Regions from separate parts of the Thioalkalivibrio sp. AKL17 genome, predicted to be linked through region 1. Evidence: predicted binding sites of a transcription regulator. Region 1 holds the regulator's gene; each other region holds the start of a gene.
What was found. The regulator FliA, encoded in region 1, starts transcription of late flagellar genes. The targets are predictions, from matches to a motif close to GCTAAAGTTNNNNNNNNNNCNGCCGATA.
Positions count from the first base shown of each region.

Region 2: the regulator FliA is predicted to act here: its motif matches at 1,119-1,146, upstream of D577_RS0100210 (methyl-accepting chemotaxis protein).
Region 3: the regulator FliA is predicted to act here: its motif matches at 1,166-1,193, upstream of D577_RS0100820 (chemotaxis protein).

Region 1 covers NZ_KB898764.1:463,041-465,285, reverse strand. Annotated here, with positions in the region: gene D577_RS0102130 (chemotaxis response regulator CheY) at 1-356, opposite strand, end outside; gene D577_RS0102125 (RNA polymerase sigma factor FliA) at 396-1,157, opposite strand; gene D577_RS0102120 (MinD/ParA family protein) at 1,154-1,978, opposite strand; gene flhF (flagellar biosynthesis protein FlhF) at 1,962-2,245, opposite strand, start outside.
Region 2 covers NZ_KB898764.1:38,365-40,609, reverse strand. Annotated here, with positions in the region: gene D577_RS0100210 (methyl-accepting chemotaxis protein) at 1-1,086, opposite strand, end outside; gene D577_RS0100205 (bifunctional 2-polyprenyl-6-hydroxyphenol methylase/3-demethylubiquinol 3-O-methyltransferase UbiG) at 1,355-1,981, shown strand; gene cysZ (sulfate transporter CysZ) at 2,076-2,245, shown strand, end outside.
Region 3 covers NZ_KB898764.1:165,203-167,447, reverse strand. Annotated here, with positions in the region: gene D577_RS0100825 (protein-glutamate O-methyltransferase CheR) at 1-10, opposite strand, end outside; gene D577_RS0100820 (chemotaxis protein) at 206-1,135, opposite strand; gene flgA (flagellar basal body P-ring formation chaperone FlgA) at 1,358-2,026, shown strand; gene flgM (flagellar biosynthesis anti-sigma factor FlgM) at 2,119-2,245, shown strand, end outside.

The sequences.
Region 1 (2,245 bases):
AAGATCTTTTCGATCTTCTCCTTGAGCGTCTCGGCCGTGAAGGGCTTCACAATGTAACCGTTCACGCCGGCCTCTGCCGCCTCCACGATCTGATCGCGCTTGGCTTCGGCCGTGACCATCAGCACCGGCAACGATTTCAGCCGCTCGTCCTTGCGCACCTCGCGCAGGAGGTCGATGCCCGGCATGTTGGGCATGTTCCAGTCGGTGATCAGAAAATCGAAGTCGCCGTTCTGCAGCATCGGCAGGGCGGTGCTCCCGTCGTCGGCCTCCATGGTGTTGTTGAAGCCAAGATCCCGCAGGAGATTCTTGATGATGCGCCGCATCGTGGAGAAGTCGTCCACGATCAGGATTTTCATACCCTTGTCCACAGTTCGCTCCGGGAATGTGTTTGAACCTTAGAATATCTGCAGGGACTCGACGTCTTCGAGCCACGAGCCCAGACGCGCCCGCAGACGGTGCACCGCCTGGCTGCGGATCTGGCTGACGCGCGATTCGGTCACGTCCAGCACCGCACCGATCTCGCGCAGGTTGAGTTCTTCGGTGTAGTACAGGTTGAGCACCAGTCGTTCGCGCTCGGGCAGATCGCCCAGTGCGCCGGCCAGTTCCTCGCGGAACTCCCCGGCCTCGATGCGCCGCGACGGGGACTGCTCCTGCCCTTCCAGCACGCGATCCGCCTCGCCCTCCGGGCCGCCCACCTCGTCCAGCGCGAACAGATGGGCACCGGCATGATCATCCAGCATCTGGTAGTAGGTTTCCACCGGGACGCCCAGCTCCTCGGCGATCTCCGGAGCGCGAGCGGCGCGGCCCTCGCGGGCCTCCACCGTCTGCATCGCCTCGGAGATCCGCCGGCTGTTGCGGTGCACCGAGCGCGGCGTCCAGTCGCTGCGACGCAGCTCGTCGATCATCGCCCCGCGGATGCGGATCCCGGCGTAGGTGGCGAAGGTCGCCCCCTGGCCGCCTTCGAACTGCCGCGCGGCCTCGATCAGCCCCACCATGCCTGCCTGCACCAGGTCATCCACCTGCACCGAGGCCGGCAGCCGGGCCATCAGGTGATGGGCGATCCGATTCACCAGCTCGACGTGGTCCGCGACCAGCTGATCCGGTCCCCCGGTCCCCGCCCGGGCGTATCCCGAAAGTCTGTTCTTTGGCGTGTTCATGCGCTTTGCAGCATCCTCTCGACGAAGAATCCAACCCCCCCGCTGGCGCCGCGGGCCACCGGCCAGCCGTCGACCTTGCGCGCGAGCTCGAGGAACGCCCGTCCCGCCGGGCTGCCCGGGGACTGCTGCACCACCGGCGCCCGTTTCTGCACCGCCTGGCGCAGGGCATCATCCAGCGGAATCACGCCCACCAGATCCAGTATGACCTCCGGCAGATAGGTGGAACAAACCGCCTGCAGCTTCTGCATCACGCGTTCCGCCCCGGCACGGCCCTGCACCATGTTCGCGACCACGCGGAACCGGTTCACGCCATGATCCCGATGCAGGACCTTGATCAGCGCATAGGCGTCGGTCATCGATGCCGGCTCGTCGGTGACCACCACCAGGGTCTCCTGCACGGCCTGACAGAAACTGGTCACCGACTCCTGCAACCCGGCCGCGGTATCCACCACCAGCACGTCCAGCGGTCGCGTATACATGCTGAAGGCCTGGATCAGGCCGTGATGTTCCGGCCGGCTCAGGTTGGCCATGGTCGCGATCCCGGACGCGGAAGGCACCACGCGGATTCCCTCCGGGCCCTCGATGATCACGTCTTCCAGATCCTCGACGTCCCCGGTCACCAGGTCGTGCAGCGTCCGCTGCGGACGCAGGCCCAGCAGCACATCGACGTTTGCGAGCCCCAGGTCCGCATCGAACAGCATGACCTCGCGTCCCAGTCGGGCCAGTCCGACCGACAGGTTGACCGAGACATTGGTCTTGCCGACCCCGCCCTTGCCCGAGGCCACCGCGACCACCTTCAGGGGCTTAGTGTTGTGTGACATGATGTCCCTTCAGCACCGGTTGAATCATTTCGAGCGGCGCGGGCTCCTCGCCCGCGGCCGGCTCGTCCGCGGATCGCGGTCGCCGGGCCTCGCGTTCCGTCGCCTGGCGCCGCCGCCAGGCCTGCATCGCCTCGTCGACCCAGGCATCGGCCGCCCCGTGCTCGGGTTCTTCCTGCAGCGCCAGGCGGGTCAGATGTCCGGTATCCACGCGATGGAAATCCTCGGCGATGCGCTGGCCGTCGCTCATGAACGCAACACCCAGCGGCT
Region 2 (2,245 bases), 420 kb from region 1:
GCGCACCGCATCCGACGAAGAGTGGATCTCGGAAGACAGCCGGTCCACCGCCTCGGCGGTCTGGCGCGTGGTCGCGTTGGCCTCGGTGGCCGCCTGATCGCCGGCGCCGGCCGCGTCCGCCGCGGACTGGGTGTTGCTCGCCACCTCGGCCACGGTCGCGGACATCTCGTTCATCGCGGTGGCCACCTGATCGGTCTCATCCTTCTGGCGCGCCACGCCATTGCGGGTCTGCTCGGCCACCGCCGCCAGCTGATCCGTCGCCGAGGCGACCTGCTCCCCGGAATCCACCACCTGGCGCACCAGGCTCTGCATGTCCTGTTCCATGGTGTTGAAGGCGTCGGTCGCCACGCCGATCTCGTCGCAGCCACGCACCGGCAGCGGCTCTCCGCGCAGGTCGCCGTCCGCCATTTCCACCGCCCGGGCACGCAGGGCGTCGATCGCGCGCACCAGATAGCCGGCCAGCAGTATCGCCATCAGCACCCCGGCGAGGATCGCCACGCCGGAGGTACCGAGCATAATCCCCGCCGCCCGGAACTGTGCGCCGCGCGCGGCTTCGCTCATGGCCTCGCTTTCGGCCGTCAGCAATTCCTGCATGCGCTGCAGACCCTGCTCCATGGTTTCCAGATGCGCGAGTGTCTGCCGACTGTAGGTCGCCTCCGCTTCGCCGTCATTGCCGTCCCGCACGGCCCCCGTAATGGCATGTGCGCTGGCGTGCAGGTTGTAATGCGGCTGTTCCAGGCGGTCGAACGCCCGGCGAAATTCCGGGCTGGCCATTTCGTAGGCTTCGGATTCCTGGAAATCGTAATACCACCGCCCGAAATTGCACTGGGTATGGTCCAGCTCGCCGGTGAATTCATTGCCGGTCAGCAGCGACTGCGACAGGTCCAGCGCCCATTTGACGTGCTGGGTCTCCATCTGGATCTGGAACTGCACGTCCTCCATGCGTTCCATCGCCGCCTCGTACTGCGCCGTGGTGTACCGGTCCCCGGTCAGGCTGGTCACCGCCATGGCCACCATCAGGAGCAGGACCACGCCGAAGGCGAGCCCCAGCTTGCTGCGAAGCTTGAGGTTAGCGAGCCATTGCATCGGGATCCCCTTTGAAAAATCTGTGAACTATTTAACGCCACAAAGTCCCGAAACTTAAACCACATTGACAACGGCGTCTTCCAAGACCGAGCCCTTCACTCGGGCATCAACCAACCCTGCAGACCGATAATCCGGACCCCATGCGGCGAACCTGCGCCACCTCAATGCCGCGCGTGCCCTCGCCCGGGCATGCACGGATCCACGCACGCGGGCACGATCCGGTATCCTGCGTGTTCGTCCCGGCCGCCCCCCGCGAACCGCCCAGCACATGCTCCGAAGCCGCATCTACGACAGCCTGATCCTGCGCATGACCGCGCGCTGGTACGCCGAAGTCCTGGAGCGCCTGCCGCCCCGGGTGGCCCTGCTGGACGTCGGGATCGGTACCGCCGGCGCACTGCTGGCGAACGCCGATGCCGTCACACGCAAGGAGCTCGCGATCACGGGGATCGACATCGACCCCGACTACGTCGAACGCGCGCAGCAGCGGCTGGCGGCATCGCCTGTGTCCGCCCGGGTCACGGTGCACCGGCAATCGGTCTACGAGCACGCCGGCGGCCCCTACGACGCGGTGTATTTCTCCGCCAGTTTCATGCTGCTGCCGGATCCCGGGGCGGCCCTGCGCCACTGTGCCGGCCTGCTGCGCCCCGGCGGTCGGATCTACTTCACCCAGACCATCCAGCAGCGCCCGTCACCGGTGCTGGAGCGTCTCAAGCCCGCCCTGCGCCGGATCACCAGCATCGACTTCGGCCGCGTCACCTACGAGGACGAGTTCCGCGCCCGGCTGCGCGCCGCCGGTCTGCGGCTGGACGAATGGACCGTGCTCGAACGCCACGGCGCCCGGGCCGCCTGCCTCGCGGTGGCATCGCCGGAGAGTGTTACGCTGGATTCATGCTGACGCGCACCCGATCACGGGATCGTCCGGTGAACGGCATGACACGCCCGATGCCCGCGGCAGAGATTCCCCGATGGCTGGCCCAGTGGCAGGCGGGATGAACGCCCTGTTCGCCTTCCTCGCGCCGTTTCGCGGGCTGGCGCGCGTATTCGACCCGGGCCTGCGCGGCCTGGTGATCGGTCCGCTGCTGATCAACATCGCGGTCATCGTCGGGATCGGCATCGCCGCCGGATTCGGTTTCGAGATCCTGCTGGACACCTGGCTGCC
Region 3 (2,245 bases), 300 kb from region 1:
AATCGATCACGCACACATCTCCGCCTTGACGCGTGCCGGGCCCGTCCGCCGTCCGCTGGTTGTTCGGTTCGATGATTCCATGCCGCCACAGTATAGGGCTTCGAGGCGGCCTTGCGGGAGTCCGCAGCCTGCAAAGGGGCGGCAAGCGCCGACCGCCCTCCTCCGCCGGGCCGGCAACCCCTCGCCCCCGGCAACCACCGACATCTCAGGCGGTCTTGTTGATCTGTTCCAGGACCGCACTGGCCAGTTCGTCCGGGTTGAACTTGGAGAGGAACGCATCCGCGCCGGCCCTACGCACCATGTCGGTATTGAATTCGCCGCTGAGCGAGGAATGCAGCAGCACCCGCAGCGGTCGCAGCCGCTCGTTCTCGCGGATCTTTGCCGTCAGGGTGTAACCGTCCATGCGCGGCATTTCGATATCCGAGATCACCAGCTCGACCGTGTCGTGGATCGGGCCCTCTGCGGCTTTCTCCTCCAGGTAATCCAGGGCTTCACGCCCGTCCTTGCACAGCACGTAGGGCCACTCGAGCCCCTGGATGGCGCTTTCGATCTGGCGGCGGGCCACCACCGAATCGTCGGCGATGACGATTTCCCGACGCTCGGGTGTCTGCTCGGCCACCGCGGAACGCACGCTTTCCGACACCTCGGTGGGCAGCGGATTGACCAGCGACAGCACGCGCTCCACGTCGATGATCTCCACCAGCTTGTTGTCGAGTTCGGTGACCGCCACCAGAAACGACTCGCGCCCGGTGCCGCGCGGGGGCGACTTCACCTGGTCCCAGTTGACGTTCACGATCCGATCCACCGCCGATACCATGAAGCCCTGCACCGAGCGGTTGAACTCCGTGATCACAACCTTCTGCTGCCCGTCCGCCCCGGCCCGGGTCGACTGCATGCCCATCGCCCGCGCCAGATCGATGATCGGCACGGTCTTGTCGCGCAGGGTGGTCACTCCCCGCACCACCCCGGCGGACCCGGGAATCTGGCGCAACTGCGGCAGCGGAATCACCTCGCGCACCTTGAACACGTTGATCCCGAAGGTCTGCGTGCCGCCCAGATAGAACAGCAGAAGCTCCATCCGGTTCTGCCCGACCATCTGCGTGCGCTGGTTCACGTCGTCAATAAACTGACTCACGGTTCTCGCCCCCTGGGTTGTTCTCCCTGCTAACGGCCGCGCCGGCGGGAGCTTGAACCACGCATCGGGCGTGCAGGACAGGCCCGGATACCATGGCACGGAATCTGCATGCATCCCGCTACGAAGACACAGGGTCAACGGTGACCGGACATGCACCTTCTCAAGTTACAGGCTTTGCTCCCGTACCGCAGCCCGGGCCGCAGCGGGGGTGCGCTTCTCCTGATGCTCGCGCTCCTCGCCCCGGGCGCGCAAGCGGAGATCGAGCCGGTGCAGAACATCCGTGACAGCGCGGAACGGTTCCTGCACCAGCAGCTGGGGGAGCACAACGGTGACGATGTGGAGGTGCAACTCGGTCATGTCGACGAGCGCCTGCGCCTCAAGCGCTGCGACGAGCCCCTGGAGGCCTCGCTGCCGCCCGGCGGACGCCCGAGAGGCAATACCGCGGTCAACATCCGCTGCCCCGGGCCGGTGACCTGGTCGGTGTACGTTCCGGCCGCCGTGGAACGCCACGCCGAGGTGGTGGTGGCCCGACGCAACCTGTCGCGCCAGCAGACCCTGGGACCGGGCGATCTGCGCATGGAACGCATCGAGACGTCGCGCCAGGCCACCCATTATTTCGAGGACGCATCCGAGGTCGTCGGTCTGCAGACCCGCCGCGCGATCCGCCAGGGCCAGGTCATCGGCCAGCAGCACGTCAACGAACGCCAGGTGATCCAGCGCGGCCAGCGCGTTACCATCCTCGCCAGCAGCGGCAGTGTCACTATCCGCATGCAGGGCGAAGCCCTGGAGGACGCCACGGCCGGCGACTGGATCCGCGTGCGCAACACGTCCTCGGGACGCGAGATCGAGGGCGAGGTCCAGCCATCGGGCACGGTCCGCGTCGCCCTGTAGTAAAATGTGACGGAAATCCCGCAACTGACCCTACAGTTTCGGGCATTCCGGCCGATACACGCGGTAGACCAGTAAAACGACAGGACAAAGTCATGGATATCAAAGGCCCCAACATCAACGGCCTGCGCCCCGACAGCCAGAACGGCGGAGTCCGCGGCCGTGACGACGACGCCCGCACCGGCGGCAACGGGGTGGATCGCGCCGGCAATGGCGATGCCG